Linked DNA regions of Spartinivicinus poritis. The protein of the gene in region 2 interacts with the protein of the main gene of each other region in a pairwise test. Links are inferred from orthologs where the notes say so. Each region holds a gene or a part of one and is shown on either strand. Other genes may lie near its edges. The genes, in order: bioB and ORQ98_RS21185.

What was found.
Region 1: the proteins of ORQ98_RS21185 (region 2) and bioB interact in binary tests that used the Escherichia coli proteins (3 or more experiments, as listed by UniProt). The link is inferred for Spartinivicinus poritis from one-to-one orthologs.

Annotation. Positions count from the first base shown.
Region 1 is NZ_JAPMOU010000017.1:51,099-61,188, forward strand. The notes cover bases 2,977-5,814. They hold bioB (biotin synthase BioB), read left to right. Parts: upstream 2,977-3,779; coding sequence 3,780-4,850; downstream 4,851-5,814. Other genes in these bases: ORQ98_RS14215 (ComF family protein), read right to left, coding at 2,977-3,238; bioF (8-amino-7-oxononanoate synthase), read left to right, coding at 4,866-5,814. In the rest of the region: modC (molybdenum ABC transporter ATP-binding protein), read right to left, coding at 6-1,106; modB (molybdate ABC transporter permease subunit), read right to left, coding at 1,093-1,800; modA (molybdate ABC transporter substrate-binding protein), read right to left, coding at 1,855-2,622; more of ORQ98_RS14215, read right to left, coding at 2,780-2,976; more of bioF, read left to right, coding at 5,815-6,056; ORQ98_RS14230 (alpha/beta fold hydrolase), read left to right, coding at 6,067-6,966; malonyl-ACP O-methyltransferase BioC, read left to right, coding at 6,966-7,859; bioD (dethiobiotin synthase), read left to right, coding at 7,852-8,529; ORQ98_RS14245 (hypothetical protein), read left to right, coding at 8,653-8,889; ORQ98_RS14250 (putative metalloprotease CJM1_0395 family protein), read left to right, coding at 8,986-9,954. UniProt on the Escherichia coli protein: Catalyzes the conversion of dethiobiotin (DTB) to biotin by the insertion of a sulfur atom into dethiobiotin via a radical-based mechanism.
Region 2 is NZ_JAPMOU010000036.1:313-10,480, forward strand. The notes cover bases 3,695-6,610. They hold ORQ98_RS21185 (class II glutamine amidotransferase), read left to right. Parts: upstream 3,695-4,720; coding sequence 4,721-5,500; downstream 5,501-6,610. Other genes in these bases: ORQ98_RS21180 (VWA domain-containing protein), read left to right, coding at 3,695-4,576; ORQ98_RS21190 (DUF1302 domain-containing protein), read left to right, coding at 5,829-6,610. Also shown: ORQ98_RS21165 (PA2779 family protein), read left to right, coding at 1-343; ORQ98_RS21170 (PA2778 family cysteine peptidase), read left to right, coding at 355-1,383; ORQ98_RS21175 (hypothetical protein), read left to right, coding at 1,574-1,954; more of ORQ98_RS21180, read left to right, coding at 2,255-3,694; more of ORQ98_RS21190, read left to right, coding at 6,611-7,838; ORQ98_RS21195 (DUF1329 domain-containing protein), read right to left, coding at 7,891-9,276; ORQ98_RS21200 (HEAT repeat domain-containing protein), read right to left, coding at 9,438-10,168.

The DNA.
Region 1 (10,090 bases), on a different replicon or contig from region 2:
AAGATTTAAGTAGCAATGGCTCTAGACAGTAGCGCTACACTTTTAATGCTGGCGTAGATAGCTTTGCCTGACTCCAGTTGTAGCTGCTGGCACGACTTACTGGTGATCAGTGATAATATCCGTTGCTGTTTGATGGTTAACTCAATCAAACACAATCCATCAGCAACATTGGTTATTTTGCTGATAGTGCAAGGAATGCTGTTTAATGCGCTGGTGTTATGATTGGGTTGCAGTGCCAGGCTGACATCTTTGGCAGGGATTTCCAGGCGGATACGGTTGCCTGGTTTATAGGGTAGTTGGTGCAGACATACTCTAAACCCGTCCAGGTCAAAAAAAGACAGGTGATGCTGCTGGTCGTGTTCGGTTAAATTTCCTTCTACAACACTCACCATATGGTGTAAATCCAGCCGTTGTTGTGGCAGGTAGTGGCTTAATTGAAAAATATCAATATTGGCTGTGATATTTCCCTCTTCCATTAAAATAACCTGATCTGCCAGCTGATTTACTTCATGAATATCATGACTAATTACCAGCCAGGGAATCGCTATTTGTTGGGCAAGATGGTGCAGGCTGCTCCAGATTTCTCGACGACTGGCCCGATCAAGGGCAGTTGAGGGTTCATCCATTAATATCAGCTGGCAGGCTGCTAACAGGCCTCGGGCTATAGCTACGCGTTGTTGCTGACCACCTGATAACTCATAAGGATAGCGATTAATCAGTTTATCTAAACTTAACAGGCTAATCGCATCATTCAGGCTAAGGTACTGCTGATAGCCATTAAGCCGACGTCTAATTGCAAACTTCAAGTTATCCAATACAGTTAAGTGGGGAAATAGTCGTGCGTCCTGAAATACATAACCTACTCCCCGTTGATAAGCTGGAGTAAATATTTTTTTTTGGCTATCAAGCCAGGTTTGCTCACTTAAGGTAATTTGTCCCGTTGCTTGTTGATTCAACCCAGCGAAAGTTTCAAATAAAGTCGTTTTACCACAGCCAGAAGGGCCAAAAATGGCTGTAATACCCTGGTTGGTAACTTTTCCAGCAGCGCTTAATTGAAACTGATCCTGGTTATTTTGCAGTAAACATTGAACGTTAAAGCTTAACATGGGCCGTTGGAGAGTTAGCAGCTTGATTATTACGTTGCAAGCTGTACAACAGCCATAACAACAGAAATGAAAAGACCAGTAAAATCCCTGCTAGCCAGTGGGCTTGTTGATAATTCAAAGACTCTACATGGTCAAATAACGCGATTGATAATACCTGGGTTTCGCCAGGGATATTACCACCAATCATCAATACCACACCAAACTCACCAACGGTATGAGCAAAAGCCATACTGGTGGCAATTAAGAAGCTGCGTTTGGTCAGGGGAATGATTAGGTTAAAGAATTGATCCCAACGATTGGCCCCCATACTGGAGGCGGCTTGTAATAACTTAATATCCAGCTGGTTAAAGGCAGCCTGTAATGGTTGCACCATAAAGGGTAGAGAATATAACACTGAGCCAATGACTAACCCTTGAAAAGTAAAGGTAAGTGAACTCCCTGTCAGTTGTAACCAAGTATTACCAATAAAGGAGTTGGGTGAAAAGGCAATTAATAAATAAAAACCCAGTACCGTAGGAGGTAAAATTAATGGCATTGCCACGAGTGCTTCAACCATATTACGAAAACGGCTCCGACCATGAGCAAGCCACCAGGCAATACCAGGGCCGATTAGTAATAAAATAATGGTGGTGACTAAAGCTAGCTGCAATGTAAGTTTAATGGCTAGCCAGTCTTGTTCGGTGAGTACATCCATTATAAGTAGTTAATCAGTAAATAAATTGAGTTGCTGCTGAACTATGGTCAGGCTTTAATCGTCGTCGGAGCTGGTACCATAACCATTACGTTGAATAATGTTGTGGCTATCCGAGCTTTTTAGAAATGCAATGAAGTCGACGGCTGCATCATTGGTAATGGCATTTTTTAGTAAAACAGCTTGCTGAACAATTGGCTGGTAATGCTTTTGGGGTACAACCCAATAAGTATTGTTTTTAAGAGTAATCACTTGTGATAGAGCAACCAGCCCTAAGTCAGCATTGCCACTGGCAGTAAATTGATAGGCTTGAGCAATATTGTTACCCATTACCACTTTATATTTTGCTGCTTCCCATAGCTTTAATTTTTTTAAGCTTTGTTCAGCAGCCATGCCATAAGGGGCCAAGTCAGGATTGGCAATACTAATAAAGCGACTATTGGTAATTGCTTGGCCTAAACTACCTTGAGTTAAGTGGAAATTATCTTTGGGGTGCCAGAATACTAATTTACCGTAGGCGTAGGTAAAGCGACTATTAGGTATAATTAAATTTTCTTTATCAAGCAACACTGGGCGGCGCTGATCGGCTGCTAGAAATACATCATAAGGCGCACCATTTTTTATTTGAGTATATAGTAAACCAGTAGCACCAGAACTTACTTTAAAATAGGTCTTTGGGTTATTTTGCTTATAATGGCGAATGAGTTGATGAAGGGTATTTTTAAAGTTAGATGAAACAGCAACAGTTATGTTGTTTTTGTCAGCAAAGGCTTGCTGACAAAATAAAGTCAGGATAAGCGTGAAGAGTCCTTTTATTTTAGTCATGAACTAAGACCTTATACTTCTATTCAAGAGCTGCCCTATTTTACCCTGTAACTAGCCTGTATGTATTTTCCCTGCCTTTTGTAATGTTTACAAAAGTAAGAAGGGTAATGTAATTGGCTGAAGCAATATATGTCAACGTCTTGCCTGAATATTTGCACTAGTTCCATTTTGGTGTTTTTGCTATACACCATATGTCGACTTTTTGCACTCCTGCATCTTTTAGTAATCGACTTACTTCATTAACAGTTGTTCCTGTGGTGACAACATCATCAACTAAGGCAAGGTGGCTTGGTAAAGGTTGGCTTGTTAACTGAAAAGCATGGCGGATATTAGTCTGCCGCTCTTTTGCTGATAAGCCAGTTTGGGCACTGGTTTTTTTATGTCGGCGAATAAGGTGGCGATGCAAAGGTATATTTAGTTGCTTACTTAATTGTTTGGCAATTAATAAGGCTTGATTGAAGCCTCGTTGTAATTCGCGTTTGCGGTGAAGTGGGGTAGGTATGATGAGTTCTGGCCATGGTTCACCAGTGTAAGTGCTAATGAGCTTTTCTCGTAATAAAGTGGTTAATGCCTGACCACAAATCAGCTTACCATTGAATTTATACTGGTGAATCATGTGGTCTATAGGAAAACTGTAACAAAAGGCGGGGATACAGTGATCAAATTTGGGGGGCTGTGAATAACATCGCCCACAAACCATATCTTCTGTTTTAAAAGGCAGTGGCTCCGCACAAAGACGACATGGGTGCGCTATTCGTGGCAACTGCTTAATACAGTCTTGGCATAACCGGTGATATGCATCACATGATGCCTGACATAACCAGCAAGAGTGCGGTAGTGAAAGGTTGTTTTTTATCCATTTGTAAACCTGATTGATCATTTTGGGTTGACAGATAGTCTCTCCTTTATATTATGTCGTCCATACCCTTCGCGAATAACTTTTAGGCTTTGTTGTCGTCGCTTTTCACCCCAGTCACTTAGTTTTACCTAAGCTCCTGGGGGCAAGTCTGCTACTGTATGACTTGCGGTAGCTACTTTAATTTATATAAAAGTGCTACTGGGACTCATCGCTCGACGGCCTTGCCTAAAAGCTCTTCGCTTTGGCTAATTATATTATGAAGACTAACTCATACAGCCGGTGATGTAGGATAACGAAAATGACTGCCACAGCTTCTAACGCCAAACTTATACGTCATGACTGGGGCTATGACGAAGTTAAAATGCTGTTCGATCTGCCATTTAATGATCTGTTGTTTCAGGCGCAAACCATTCATCGGCAATTTTTTGATCCCAATGCAGTGCAAACCAGTACATTGCTATCAATCAAGACTGGTGCATGCCCTGAAGACTGTAAATACTGTCCACAAAGTGGTCATTACAACACAGGTTTAGAAAAAGAAAAGTTACTGGCTGTTGAGCGAGTACTGGAAAAGGCCAAAGAAGCCAAGCAAGGCGGCGCAAGCCGTTTTTGTATGGGCGCTGCCTGGAAGCACCCTCGTGAAAAGGATATGCCCTATGTGCTGGAAATGGTGAAGGGGGTGAAGGCATTAGGCTTAGAAACCTGTATGACTCTGGGCATGTTAAAGAAAGAGCAGGCGGATCAATTAGCAGAAGCTGGGTTGGATTATTACAACCATAACCTAGATACCTCACCTGAGTTCTACGGCAGTATTATTACTACACGTACTTATCAAGACCGTCTGAATACATTGGGCAATGTCCGTGATGCGGGTATTAAAGTTTGTTCTGGCGGCATTATTGGTATGGGTGAAACCTTAACTGACCGCATTGGCCTGCTAGCTCAACTTGCCAACCTGCCTCAACATCCTGAAAGTGTGCCGATTAATATGTTAGTAAAAGTAGAAGGCACACCACTGGAAAATGTCGAAGATTTAGATCCTATTGAATTTATCAAAACCCTTGCTGTGGCTCGGATTATGATGCCTGCTTCCCATGTACGCCTATCGGCAGGGCGAGAGCAAATGTCTGATGAAATGCAGGCACTGGCCTTCTTTGCCGGCGCGAATTCGATATTTTATGGAGAGTGCCTGCTTACCACTGCTAACCCAGAAAAGAATAAAGACTTAATGCTGTTTAAGCGGTTGGGTATCAAACCAGAGCAGCGTATTGAAAAGTCGGATGAAGAACAAACCTCGAATATTTTGCAAGCGATTCAAGACAAGCAAAATAGCGAGATGTTTTACGACGCTGCACAGCCAAATCAGTAAGTAGCTGGTGTATAGATGACAGATTGGAGCCGCCTCACTAGCCGCTTGACCCAACGTCAGCAGCAACAGCTTATTCGTCAGCGAAATACAGTCGAAACGGCTCAAAGTGCAGAAATCATTAGTAATGGTGAAAAGCTGCTGAATTTTTGCAGTAATGACTATTTAGGACTGGCCAACCACCCCCAGGTAATTACTGCATTGCAACAGGCGGCAGTTGAGTATGGGGTAGGTAGTGGAGCCTCACACTTGGTTAGTGGCCACTCAAAGTTACACCATGAGTTGGAAGAAGCATTAGCTGAGTTTACTGGTCGACAGCGAGCACTGCTGTTTTCCACTGGTTATATGGCCAATGTTGGGGTTATTAGCGCCTTAGTTGAAAAAGGCGATGTGGTGCTACAAGACAAGCTTAATCATGCCTCGTTAATTGATGGTGGCTTATTGTCAGGGGCTCGTTTTACTCGTTACCTCCATAATGATCTGGCTAGCTTAACCCAAAAGCTTCAGCAGCATCAGACAGGTCAACAGCTGATCGTTACTGATGGAGTGTTCAGTATGGATGGAGATATTGCCCCGCTTACTGACATTGCAACTGTGGCTAAACAACATAGTGCCTGGTTAATGGTAGATGATGCCCACGGCTTTGGTTGTCTTGGCCCAAATGGAGAAGGCTCAGTCACTGAGGCAGGGCTAGCGGCTGAGGATATCCCCATATTAGTTGGCACCTTTGGTAAAGCGTTAGGCACTAGTGGGGCTTTTGTTGCTGGGGATGAGGTATTAATTGAGTCGCTCATCCAGTTTGCTCGGCCATACATCTACACCACAGCAATGCCCCCTGCTATTGCTGCGGCTACTTTGGCCAGTTTAAAGCTGGTGCAAACTGAAAACTGGCGGCGAGAAAAGTTGCAACGGAACATCAGCCAGTTTCGCTCAGGTGCTAGCCATCTTGGTTTGCAGTTAATGGAGTCAGTTACCGCGATTCAACCAATTGTGGTGGGTGATGCCGAAGCAGCATTAATGCTTAGCCAGCAACTAAAAGCCCAAGGCATATTAGTGACAGCTATTCGCCCACCCACTGTACCAGTGGGAACTTCTCGGCTGAGAATAACCTTATCAGCCAGCCATTCTGAGCAGCAGGTAAATCAGTTGCTGGAGTCGTTAGAGCAAGCCTGCAAACAGTTTAAAACCACTTCCAGCCGGTTGAATTAGCAGTATGTCAGTGAATTATTCAGCATCATATTCCTTAGTATTAATCCCTGGTTGGTCAATGCCTGCAGCTACCCTTGAATCACTTGCTGACTCCTTATCTGCTGAGTGGCCTGTAACGGTTTTAAAGTGGCCTACTGAATTGGAAGTTTGGCAGTACCAAGATCGCTTACTTGATGCGATGGCAGTCCAGTTACCAGAAGGGCCAGTTGTATTGGTGGGCTGGTCATTGGGAGGGCAACTAGCGAGTTTGTTGGCTGGGCTTATAACTAAAGCCAATGGGTATGGGGTAACAGGGTATTCTGAAGCTGCTGTCTGGAACAGCTTTAGCTCTAAAGGCCAAGGATGGCCTTTTAGAGCGGTGGAAGAATGCGCTGTTATTCCATATCAGACACTGAATCTAGCATCATCTACCCTCACCCAGAGGGAGAGGAGGGGGCAAGCGGCCTTAGTTACCTTGGCCAGTAACCCTTGTTTTGTTGCTAACCAAGACTGGCCTTTTGGCATGGCTCAACCAACCTTCAATGCTTTCCAGCAAGGCTTTAATCAATTACCCACTAAAACCCTAAAAGAGTTTTGCTTGTTAGTAGCAAAAGGGGCAGGTAAATGTCGGGCTACAGCAAAACGGCTCCAGCAATTGCAACCTCAGGCAGGTTTGAGCAATGAAGTGCTGGCAGAAGGGCTTAAACTGTTGGCAACTCTCGATACGCGAAATCTGCTTCAGCAGTTAACTTGCCCTCAACTGCATCTATTGGGCGCTAAGGATGCTTTAGTGAACCACCAGTTGGTTGAATGGTTTCAAAAGCAAGAAATACCAGTAGATATGCTTGCTAACTCAGGCCATTACCTAATGGCTGACACAGTCGAGCTGGTCAGTAAAATAAAGCAGTTTGCAATGGGGTGTAATCAGTGATGAAAAGATTGGATACACTCGACTGGTCATGGGATGGACCAAAGCTATTGACTGGTGAATATCACCCTGCAACTCATGAAAGCCAGCATTCAGCTGCTGGTGAACAAGCCATTATTGATAAACAAAAAGTTGCAGCGGCTTTCAGTCAGGCTGCGCCCTGTTATGACAGTGCTGCAAAGCTGCAGCAACAGGTGTTGAAACGGCTAGTTCAGCAACTGCCGGACTTACCAGATAACTCGGTTATTGCTGATCTAGGTTGTGGTACAGGCAAAGGTTTGCAGCAACTAACCCAGCGTTATTCTTCGGGCCAATTATTAGGTTTGGATTTGGCCTATGGTATGTTAGCCCATGCTCGGTCTCATAAACGTATTTCTGCAAATTGGTGCTGTGGGGATGCAGAGCAACTGCCTTTACGAGCAAGCAGCATTGATTTAGTTTTCTCCAGTCTAGCCATTCAGTGGTGTCAGTCTTTCCCTAAGCTGCTAAGCCAGATAGAAAATACCTTAAAGCCAGGTGGTTTTTTTGTATTCAGCACGCTAACTGAAGGTACGCTAACTGAGCTAAACCAAGCCTGGCAACAGATTGATCACTATGTTCATGTTAATACCTATCCTTCCGTTGATTGGCATCTTCAGCAGATTCAGGCCAGTGGTTTTCAAACAGTTGCAGCGATTAATAAGCAGGAAGTGGTTTATGAGCAAAACCTGAAAGTGGTATTGCAAGGGTTAAAAAATATAGGTGCAGGTACTGTCAATGGAAGGCGTCGATCTGGACTAATGAGCCGTGAGCAGTATCAGCAACTAACGAGCCAGTATGAAGCTTTCCGACAGTCTTCGGGTCTACCAGCTACTTATCAAGTTTTCTATTCAATTTTAAAAAAGCCCAATGACTAAACCATTTTTTGTTACTGGTACAGATACTGAAGTAGGCAAAACCCTGATTAGCTGTGGTTTGCTACACAAAGCTCAGCAACAGGGGCTTACCACTATTGGATTAAAGCCTGTGGCCGCTGGATGTACCCAAACGGCTAATGGTTTGCAAAATGAGGATGCGCTTCGGCTACAGCAGTGCTCCACAGTTAAGCTGCCTTATCAGCAGGTCAACCCTATTGCGTTAGAACCACCCATTGCACCACATATAGCGGCGGCTGAAATTAACAAACCCATTCGTGCTGATAGATTAGTTGGTTATTGCCGGGGGGCTTTAATGCAGTCGGCAGACTTTAAGTTAATTGAAGGTGCTGGGGGGTGGCGAGTACCCCTCAATTATCGAGAAACACTAGCCGATGTAGCCAAACAGCTTCATTGCCAAGTGATATTGGTAGTTGGAATGAAGCTAGGCTGTATCAACCATGCCCTATTAACTTATGAAGCCATTATGAGAGATGGTTTAACCGTGGCAGGCTGGGTAGCGAATCAAGTACAGCCTGAGATGTCGCGTTTGGAAGCCAATATCGAAACCCTTCAACAAATGCTGCCAGCACCTTGTCTTGGGGTGGTACCTTATCAAGAGCTGCCTACCGCTGAGAGAGTTAGTGAATACCTAACAGCGCCGAGTTTGTAGCCTTATTTATAACAAGTCCCCTTATTATGAAAAATCCATTTTATCGAGCAGCAGCGGCTTGTGTTTAAATAATCTACAGAGCTACAAGTTTGGTCTATGGAAGTTGATTAGGAGGGCTAACCAATGCAAGTAAACTCTGCTTTTGGTGCAGGTTTAGCAGGTATTCAACGGGGTATGCAAGGGTTGCAGGCATCAGCGGAAACCATTGCAGAGGCTAATGCTCGTGATAGTTTTTCCATGAATAAAATTACGGAAGCTATTGTTGACCTAAAGGTAAACAAACATACCGTTGAAGCGTCAGCCAAAGTAATAAAAGCGGCTGATGAGAATATGGGAACCTTGATTGATACACTGGCGTAATTAGCCATTTCTAACAACTAAAGCTAAAGCTGATTTACAAGCAGCCGAAACAACATTCTATAAAAATGGTCAAACCCTCGTAAGAGGTGAATACAAATGCAGGTAGTTACTCCAGTTTTAATTCCAACGGTGGTAACGCCTTTTTCTCCACCGGGTAAACCTTCGGATGCCATTAGCCGGGCAGAAACCGAGGCCACTACCTTTGCGCCTATTGACCAAACTCCAGAGCTTTCCCCCAAGCGAGAAATTGAACAATCTCCTTCCTCATCTGAAGAACAGGCACGTAACCGTCAGCAAGAAATTGTGCAGGCTCAGCAAGAAAGAGAAGAGCAAAGCTCACAACAGATTCAACAGCAGCCTAATCAACAAATTCAAGAGCAACAGCAACAAGCTCAGGAACAGCAGCAACTTGAGCAACAACAGCAGGCTCAGCAGGAACAACAGGATTTAGCTGTTATTAGAGAACTGGCTCGACGTGACCGTGAAGTCCGTGCTCATGAGCAAGCCCACCAGGCCGTGGGTGGCCGATTTGCGGGAGCGGCTAGCTTTACGTTTCAGCGCGGACCAGATGGTGTTGCCTATGCTATAGGAGGTGAAGTACCGATTGATGCTGGGCCAGTAGCGAATAACCCAGAAGCAACCATCCAAAAAGCACAAACAGTTCGACGAGCAGCATTGGCACCCGCACAACCATCTGCACAGGATCGAGCAGTCGCAGCACAAGCGACTCAGCTAGAGCTGCAGGCGCGACAAGATTTAGCCATCCAACAGCAAGAAGAAGCAGCAATTGCCGAGGCGGAGCGTCAAGCTGATGCAGAGTCAGACGAGGTAACTGCAGAAACCACTACAGCAGAGGCTTCAGAAACAACGCAAAATACCGAAGAGGCTCAAGCAACGGTTCAGGCTCAACCTGCAGGTGCTGAAGAAACAACCACAGTACAAGCTGAAATAGCAGAGCCACAAACTGAGCTGAATCGTCGAAACCTTACTGTCTATAATGATTTTGTTGAGCTGGCCAGAAGCAGCCAACAGACAAGCCAAACCCCCATTGATTTAATTGCATAATACTCCCAAGGCTTAATTATCCTTTGGTTAGCCTAAAACCTCTTTCCCTATTCATAGTCATAATGTGAAGACTGGTTTTTAAAAGTACCTGTTTTGTCTTCTATGTGGCTTACTAGTCAATAAAAACACTAGGTTA
Region 2 (10,168 bases):
TCTGCTCTCAATTCAAACCACGATGGTACGAGCGGGTATGGTGGGCACTGATCAGGTCATCGCAGAAGAGCAGCACCAGGTAGATAAAGAAGCCTTGCTAAGTATGCTTGAAGAGGACGAAGTAAAGGAAAAGCTTCAAGCGCTAGGAGTGCCAGAAGAACAAGTCAAATCTCGAATTGATGCAATGACACCTGAAGAGCTTGCGCAGTTTAATGAAAAATTAACTGAACTGCCTGCGGGTAGTGGCGTTGCTGGTGTGATTGTCTTATTTTTAGTGGTCTTTATTGTAACCGATATGCTGTGTGCAACGGATATATTTACTTTTGTACGCTGTATTAATTAAATAAGAAAATAGTGGCAAATTTTTTTAAATCCTTATTGCTCCTTACTTATGCCCGGCACTTGCTGGGCATTTTTATTTTATTGGCATTAACGGGATGTGCCAGTAATGGCTTTATAAAACAAATGGATGAGCTACCTGCTGATAGCTTTTATCAAGTAGAGCTGGAGCAGGTACCCTTTTTTCCTCAAACCGAATACCACTGCGGTCCTGCTGCTTTGGCAACTGTTTTGAGTTATTGGCAGGTGCCGGTGGTGCCAGATGATTTGGTCGATGAGGTTTACACGCCTGCCAAGCAGGGTAGTTTTCAAGTTGAACTGGTGGCAGCCACCCGTCAGCGTGGTTTGTTAGCCTATGAAATGAAAGGCTCTCTACAACAGTTGCTGGCGGAAATCACTGCCGGGCACCCTGTGCTAGTCATGCTGAATTTAGGCTATAGCTGGTACCCTCAGTGGCATTATGCGGTGGTGGTAGGCTTTGAGTGGTCAGAAAAACAGGTAGTGCTCAGGTCAGAACAACATAAGCGGTATAAAATGCCCCTGGCATTATTTGGAAAAACCTGGAGCAGAGCCAAATACTGGGGGCTTGTTGCATTACCCCCTGATCGGCTGCCGGCCTCGGCTAATCCACTCGCTTACCTAAAGGCAGCCCAATCGCTGGAGCAGGTCAACCAGCGTGAGGCAGCGATTATGGCCTATCAAACAGCGCTCAAAACCTGGGATCATCAGCCTATTGCTTTATTAGGGTTAGGTAATGCCCATTATGCTAATCAGCAGTGGCAACAATCGGTAGATGCATTGATGGCTCTGGTAAAGGAACACCCTCATCATACGGTGGGCTGGAATAATCTGAGCTATGTTTTGGCAACAAGCGGTTGCCAGAGTGCAGCACAGCAGGCATTGGCCTGTGGCTTAGCCGTTCAGCCTGAAAGCTCACAACTGCTTGCGACCCAACAAGAAATTCAAGCACTAACAGTCAAAAAGCGGCTTAAGCAATGCCCAAAGGTAGAGTGTGATCGAGGTCGTAAGCTTAACCAACAGTAATCAAAACTAATCCCCTAAAATATTATTTAACTTGTTTATAATGACCTGACGGGCCTCTTTGATTATGATGAGCAAACTTTTCTTAAACTAAGCTGTATAATTTATTATCGGTATGGATCCAAATCATTATTTTTACGGTTGGATGATTTATTTAGCGAGTGCCTTTGGCTGTTTTTTAGTCTGGGTGCGTATGACAAGATCATTAAGCCGCTTTCTAAAAGGTTTGTTACGTGGAGTTGTGGCAGTTGCCTTATTTACCCCATGGTATGTTGATAACAACCAAGATTACTTAGCACCTGCTGGCCTGGTGGCCTTATATGATGCTTTAACCAAAGGGGCTGAGTCAGCCTATCGAGCAGGACATGTGGTTGCTGTGGCAGAGCTACTGATGTTTGTTTTGCTGTTAGGGTTGTTCATCGTTTTGCCATCTCCTAAACCCAAGCGAACTAAGTCGAAAGCAGAGGCACAAGACAAGCGTAAGCCTGCTACTCGTCAACAACAAACTAAGCAGAAAAAGCGCACGAAAAAACCTCCCCAACAACCTAAAGAGCGGATTACCCCAACGATTTAAACTGTATAGTCGTCTGCTATTTGTCTTCTGCCTTTCCGAACTTCGCCTCCATTCTGGAGGCGTCAATACCTGCTTAACCGTGCCATTTACAATAAAACTGCTATAACTTAATGGTGGTACCAGATATTTTCCTGTGCTGATCGGTTATATGCAGTAGCGGCTTACAATTGGCCTGAATACAACAAATTGTAACAGGCATAAAAGCCGTGAAGGCTTTGGGTTCAGATGCAGAAGTGTGTAGCTTGATCACAAGCAAATTGGCACAGGCTGGTCATTAGTCACTATTGCAAGGAGCTGGCAATGACTCATAGGGCTGGGTCTATCATCCTGGCAAGCTTATTTAATCCACACCTGGCGGTGGTTAAATTTATCATTAGCACGCTGAGGCAAGGTGGCAGGGCATTTATTCCATTTTTATTATTGCTTCTCTTTCGCTTTATAGTTGTTAGTGCCGCTTTTGCTGAAGAATCTGATCAGTCTCCCTCCACCCAAGTTGCTGCTGCTGATGTCCGAATGCTCGTGGATATTTCAGGCAGTATGAAAATTAATGATCCCCAAAACTTACGAGTACCTGCAATAGAGTTAATGGTTGAATTATTACCAAAAGGAAGTAAGGCAGGAGTATGGAATTTTGGGCAGCATATCAAACCATTGGTGCCCTATGACGAGGTTAATGACAAATGGCGCCAACAAGCAAGGCAACAAGTAGGAAAAATCAACTCAACTGGGTTATTTACCAATATTCGTGAAGCCCTCAATGTAGCTGCATTTGATCGTAATACCCAGGCAAAACAGCCTCGCCATATCATCCTGCTAACCGACGGTATGGTGGATATTTCAAAAGATCCAGATAAGAATAAGACCGAACGTGAGCGAATTATTACCGAACAAATTCCAGTACTCAGTCAGGCTGGTTACACTATTCATACCATTGCGTTATCCAGTAATTCTGATCGGGAGTTGATGGATACCCTAGCCATAGAAACGGGTGGGTTTTCTTCCGAAGCCAATGATGCTGAAGCATTAACCAAACTATTTTTAAAAGCGCTGGAGCAAACGGCACCGGCTGAACAAGTCCCCTTAAAAGATAATAAATTCTTGGTAGATTCCAGCGTTGAAGAGTTTACGTTACTGGTTTTTAAGCCTCGCCTTGAAGCCGTAACCCAACTCTTATCGCCTGATCAAACGCTCTACTCCAAAGACAATATCACTGATGATATTAAATGGCATAGTACTGATCAGTATGACTTAGTTACAGTACAAAAGCCGTATGAAGGTGAGTGGCTGTTACAAGCAGAGCCTGACCCTGATAACCGAGTTACCATTGTTAGTGACTTAAAATTAAAAGTAAATGAAATCCCCAGTAACTTATTTTTAGGGCAGGAAGTCGAGCTGGATTTCTGGTTTGAGGAGCAAGGCAAAACGATTCTTAAAGAGGAGTTTTTACAGGTTATTCAAGGCAGTTGGCGGGTATATCAAACCGCAAAATTAATCAGTGAGCAACCAATAAAAGGGGAGGATTCACTAAAAGAAGGACATTTTACTGATCTACTTAAGCCATTTCCAGAGTTAGGTGATTATCGGATTGAGCTGGTTATTGATGCCAATACGTTTAATCGCCGTTACGCAAAACTCGTCTCAGTTCGTCAACCATTTAAAATTGAGAGTGAATTGTTCAATGAAGATGGTCAAGATAAGTATTTAGTGGTAGTGAAACCCCGCAGTCAGTCGATTGATAGAAAATCATCTAAAGTCATCGCTCAAGTGCGCTACCCTGATGGCACCAAGCAGCTTCGTCCAGTACCGTTATATAAAGATGGTCGGAGTTGGCGATTTTCCATTGAGCGTTTGCAGCAAGGTCAACACAAAGTTTTTTTTAATATCAATGCACAAGCGAAAGATGGACAATCGCTGAAAATTGAAACTGCTCCAATTATATTGAACTACCCAGAAACACAAACAGCCACTGTAGAAGCTGGAGTGGCGCCTGAGCCAGAGCCAGAAAAAGCTGAGCAGGAAGTGGAACCAGAAGAGGATACGAGCACTGAAGCGGAACAAGAGCCTGAAACAGAAGAACAGCTGGACGCTGAAGAAGAGCCAGAGGGAGAGGCTGAAGCTGCAGAAGATGAGTTAGGCTGGATTACTTATGCAGGTATTGCCTTGGGCAATATATTGGTGTTGGGCGGTTTATTTTTTGCCTATAAAAAATTGATAAAGAGTGGTGATGAAAAGCTTGATGATGAGGCAGCTGAGTCTGATAAAGAAGGGACAGGAAATGAAGAAAAAACAAGTGATGAAAAGCCTGAAGTACTAGAAGCGGAATTAGAAGAGCCTGATGAGCCAGAGCCGGAACCCGAAGAAGAGCCCATGGCAGAAGACGATGACATGGAAATTGAACTACCAGCTGATGATCTTGAAGACTTAACGGCCAGTGAACCAGTAGCCGAGGCAGATGAGCCGCCTCCTGCTCCATCAGAAGCGGTGGATGAGGAACAAGCTGAAACCAAGGATCAGTTAGATGAAGATGATATTCCTACCGAAGACCCTGAAGATTTACTGAATGAAGACTTTGACCTATCGGGGGGAGATGAGTCTGATGAAAAAAAGAATAAGTCTGAATAAATCAACCGTCGTTTATTAACAGCTCCTTTTCCTGCTTATTATACTCAAAGCGTAGAGTATATCGTGATATAGTAGGTAAAAGTATTTACTTATTCATCGCTGCTATAGGCGAATTACTGGCGTTATACGTGAATTTTTAGGGTTATGTGCGAATTATTAGGTATGAGTGCCAATGTCCCAACGGACATTTGTTTTAGTTTTACTGGGCTTATGCAGCGAGGAGGGCGCACTGGCCCGCATAAAGATGGCTGGGGCATTGTGTTGTATGAAGGAAAAGCCATTCGCGAGTTTCGTGATAGCCAGCCAAGTTATCAATCCGCAGTGGCAGAGCTGGTAAAACAATACCCTATTAAGAGCTGTATTGTCATTAGCCATATTCGACAAGCTAACTCCGGGCGAGTTTGTTTAGAAAATACACATCCTTTTATTCGAGAGTTGTGGGGAAGAAAATGGACTTTTGCCCATAATGGTCAGCTAAAAAAAGCCAAGCAAGAGCTTCCCTTATCATTTTATTTACCCGTGGGAACCACCGATAGTGAACATGCCTTTTGCTGGATGTTAGCTCAAATAAGACAGCAGTTTCCTGTGATGCCTGAGCAACCAGAGCCTATGTGGCAGGCTATTCATCAATTGTGTTGTCAGCTCAATGAATATGGAGTGTTTAATTTATTATTAAGCGAAGCTAATTACCTGTATGCATTTTGCTCGACGAAATTATCCTGGCTAACACGACGAGCACCTTTTGCAGAAGCCATTTTGAAGGATGCTGAACTCAAAATTGACTTCCAAAAAGAAACCACCCCTAATGATGTAGTGACCGTTATAGCAACAGAGCCACTAACCACTAATGAAACCTGGAATACCTTAGAGCCGGGAGAACTGGCAGTATTTCAGTTGGGAGAGTTGGTGTCTACTATCCGGTAGCTATTATTTTAGTATAGCCATTATAAAGCTCTGGTTGGCCAGAGCTTTATGAAACGATTGTATATTTAGTTTTCTATACAGATAGTTCTCAAGGTTTTGGCATATAACTAATTTGTTAATGTACTTTTTTTATATATTTTTTTCAGCACAGTAAGCTATCTTATAAGCAAAAGAAGATACTCAAGTTACTTAGGTGCCCTTAACAGTACCTGGATACCTTAAATAACGATCACTTAACACAAGGGATAGTGTGCCAAAGTATTTAAACATACTAAAAGTATAATACCAACCCTTGAAAAATAACGTGATTAATAAGAATTATTTGTTAGTGAAAATAGTTTTTTTTAGAAAAAGCTTGGTGCTGTTAAGTTTTTTTAGCATCCTACCAGGCTATGGAGGAGAGATAACCGGTTCAGTAGATACTAGCTTATCTTATGGCGCAATGTGGCGAGTGGAAGGACGAGATACTCGAAAATATGGGAATGATACAGAGCCTACCCATGATGAGGTTAATTCTAATGATGGTAATCGTAATTATGATACAGGACTAGTTTCTAATACTTATAAAATAACTGCTGAATTAGAAGCTAATTATTCTAACCTTGATAGTAATATTGAAAATATAGGAGTATTTATTAGAGGGCGGGCCTTTTATGATACTGTTGTGATAGGTCAGGCTACTGATTGGAATCATGCAAATAGTCGCTTTATTAATCGAAGGTTTCTTGATCAAACTAATACTTATCCTTATGGTGATGGTTTTGATAGTGAAGTGGAGGGATTGATTGGTAAGGATGCTTCTCTATTAGATGCTTATCTTTATAGTAACTTCAATCTATATGAGAAAACACTTGATGTACGCATTGGTCAGCAAGTATTAAATTGGGGAGAAGGACTTTTTTACAGGGAAGGAATTAACACTATTAACCCAATAGATGCAGTTCATATTTCTTTACCTGGCTCTGAAGTGAAGGATTTATTAATTCCACAAATGGCTTTATCTTTCACTATAGGGCTGACAGATAATGTTTCTATGGAAGCGTACTATATGTTGGAGTGGGATGAATCTATAGTACCTCCTAGAGGATCCTATTTTAGTAATAATGATATCGTTTCTGAGGGAGCAGACAAAGGCTATAATAAAGTGAGTGACGGTATAAAGCTTATTGCAAATGCTTATAATACAGTTTTGGCTCCAGGTGAAGACTTGTATACCGATTTAAATATAAATACAAATTCAGCGCAGGATTATCTGGTTGTAGCTGATGTTGGCCAGAAACAATCTGCGTCAGATGGAGGGCAATGGGGAGTTAACTTTAAATATTTTGCTGAAAGCCTTAATGGTACAGAGTTTGGAGTGTATTATGTTAATTATCACTCCCAAATACCGTTTGTCCAAGCCAAGATACCAAATGATGGTAGAATAGAGGATTTTAATTCTAATGAAAATCGTAAAATAAGAAATATATGCTTAGATCCTAGATTGGGGCTAGACATTGATGGAATTAGCACATGTATTGCTGGTTTGTCAGCAGGACATGTTCTTTCTAATGATGTATTTGTAAGGAGAGCTTTTCCAGAAGATATTCGTATGTATGGACTAAGCTTTAATACTACTATTGGAAACACAGCTATTGCTGGTGAATTGGCTTATCGACCTAATATGCCAATGTGGATTGATCATCTAGATGATTTAGGTGCGGGTATATCCTTGAATACAGTATCGCTTTCTAACCAAGTCGCGGCGGGGCTATCTAACGTTTGTTCTGGAAATACTTTTAATATATCTCAAGCAAGGGCTAGAAATAGAGCTTGTTTAGGAAGTTGGTATAATAACTTCGAACGTGTAGAATTATGGACTGGTTCATTAATATTTATCCATAATTTTGGTTCTTTAATAGGGTTTGATAGTCTGACAGGGTTATTTGAGCCTCACTTCGAAATGATATCTGGTATAGGTGGTGATTATGATAGGTTTCTGTCAAACGGCTCTGGCCCTTATAATCAGCATATTTTTGCTAGTGACTATACCCCTGCCCATGAACGTTTAGACCGTTTTAGCTGGGGTTATACGATAGTACTTTCTGGCGTGTGGAACGATGCGTTTGCAGGTATTAATTTAAACCCAATTTTGCGCTTCAAGCATGATGTAGATGGTAACTCAAGGGTAACAGGTAGTTTTATGGAAGACCGTAAAGCGGCAACTGTTGAATTAAATGCAAACTACTTAGAGACTATTTCAGCCAGTATTAGTTATTCAAATTTTTTTGGGGCAGAACGACGGAATAAATTAAATGACAGAGACCATATAGCAGTAACTATCAAATATGATTTTTGAGGAGCAAAGAAAGCTAGTCATTTGAACGATGAGATAATAGTACAAGGGGCTTTTATCTTCTACCTTTTTGTCTAAGAGCTGCTGGTCTAAAGTGGCTTTTTTTAGGTGAAGTTTTAGAAAACTCTATAAAGGTTTTCAATTCATTAGATATGCCACTTATAAAATACCGTCGAGATTGAAGGTCGTGATGAACATCTAATCCTGTCCATATTGTAGGTTGATCATAATAATTTAACAGGTAGGCCATATTAATACGCCATAACTTATCTCGATTATCATAAAGATCAACGATGGCTGCTCCCCAGCTATCTTCATCCAAATATAAGATCCGTTTAGAATAAATATGTCGCTTTCCTTTTTTGAGAGTTCCTTCTACAATCCAAACACGATGCAACTCATATCGGGTGTGATGAGGATTTATGTGTCCAATTTTTAAGATATCATTGTTTTTTAAGTTAGGACTAATAAGCTTATAGTTATTATAGGGTATGAAAATCTCTTTCTTGCCTTTAAGTTTCCATTCGAAACGATCTGGAGAGCCATTAAACATGTCCACATCATCAATAGTTACTAACCCATCTGCCATATCAACAGGAGTGTCATAAGATGCATTAGGGGCTCGACGAACGCGACGTTGGCCTACATTATATGCCCAGGATAATCGTGGTTGTTTCATTTGGTCTAGAGTTTCATATTTTAATAAATAGCTGCCTGCTAATCGAGGAGGAGTGAGTATGTGGGATAAATAATAAATAAGAATATTATCTAACGTTGATTCATTACCTAGTGGATTATAATAATGAAAATAGGCTTCTTGCAGAACAGAAACAGGTATATAGTTGCCATTACGATGGATAGCAGCTACAGTTACTGTGCGTTTAGCATATATTCCACGGTAACGAACTATATGATTCCAGAGGGCTTCTATACCATTTTTAGGAATTGGGAAAGGAAAACCTGCATAAGCACCAGTGAAGCCACTACCATTATTAATTAATTTTGCCGTAGTTGCATTTTTATAAGTATTTTTATAAATAAAGGAGGGGAGCGCCCCAGTTCGACGAGACTTGTAAATAGGCATTTTGAAAGTGTTTGGGTAAGAATAGAATAATGCTACTTGTCCTTTTGAAAGGTTGCTCGAATACTGTTTGAAATTATTTGAGGTGATAGTAAATAGTGGTTTATCCCTAGGATAAGGATTAGGGTAATGCTGTCCTGGTTTATATGCTGCTGGTATATCACTTTTCTGTATACCTCCATTCCAGTCAGGGATTTCTCCAGTGTTGTTTCCTTTTCTCTCTGCCCCTATTGGAGTTAGGTCACTTTTTAACAATTCAGCTTCTTTAGGAGACACTGCGGCCAATGTTGCTTTAATGATTAAGATAGAAGCAGAAGAGATAATAAAGGTAGTACTAGTAATAAAGTAGGAATGAAACATATAACTCTCACTATAAAACTGGTAGTTAAGTTAGTAGGAAGATGATTTGTGAGCCACGTTTTTATTTTTTGTAAATTAGATTAACAAGAGTTAACTATACCTATTTTAGCTTATAGAGCTTAAGCGAACAAACTACTATATAGTTTAAAGTATGAAAGTATTTAGTGTTCTTTTTCAATCTCTGCAGCTCTATCTACCCTTAGAGTTAGCTCATTGTAAGCAAAACTGGGTATAGAAATATGCTCTTGACTGGCAAGACAACAGTCCCATACGGCAAGTAGAAATCCATAAATATGCTTTCTTGCATTGATTTTATCATCAATGTCATGAAAAAAAGTATGCCAATGATTTTCTTGTTCTGCTAGTATCTCTACTAGTTTTATACCTGCCAGGTATTCAGCAAGAGGGTCAAGAGCTATGCGAATACGCTTTTGTGCTGGCTGAATAAAATGAATTATTCTTAGCTGTTCTGCAAGATATTTCAGCCGTTCTTGCTTGTTTTCGCCTTCCATTTCGGCTAATAAATCAATAATAAGAGGTGAAGAAGGTTGAAAATTATTTTTGAGCGATACCCAGGCAATTGTCTTCATGTCACAATGAATGGTTAAGTCATCTAGTTTTTTAATATGAATATTTCTGTTAATATTATTTAGGTAGCTTAACATTAAGTCAGGTATGCTTTCTGGTAATTGGCTTTCACCATTATGTTCAGCTTTTGAGATTATCAGCTCAGCATATAGTGTAATTAATAGTACAGTGATTTCTCTTTTACTAATTATTGCGGATAGTTTGCTGCAGTACTTAAAAAAACTGGTATCATCAAATAAACTTCGCTTTTGCCGCTTTGTCAGATAAGCTTCCATAAATGAGGACAAGTGATTACCTGAAACTC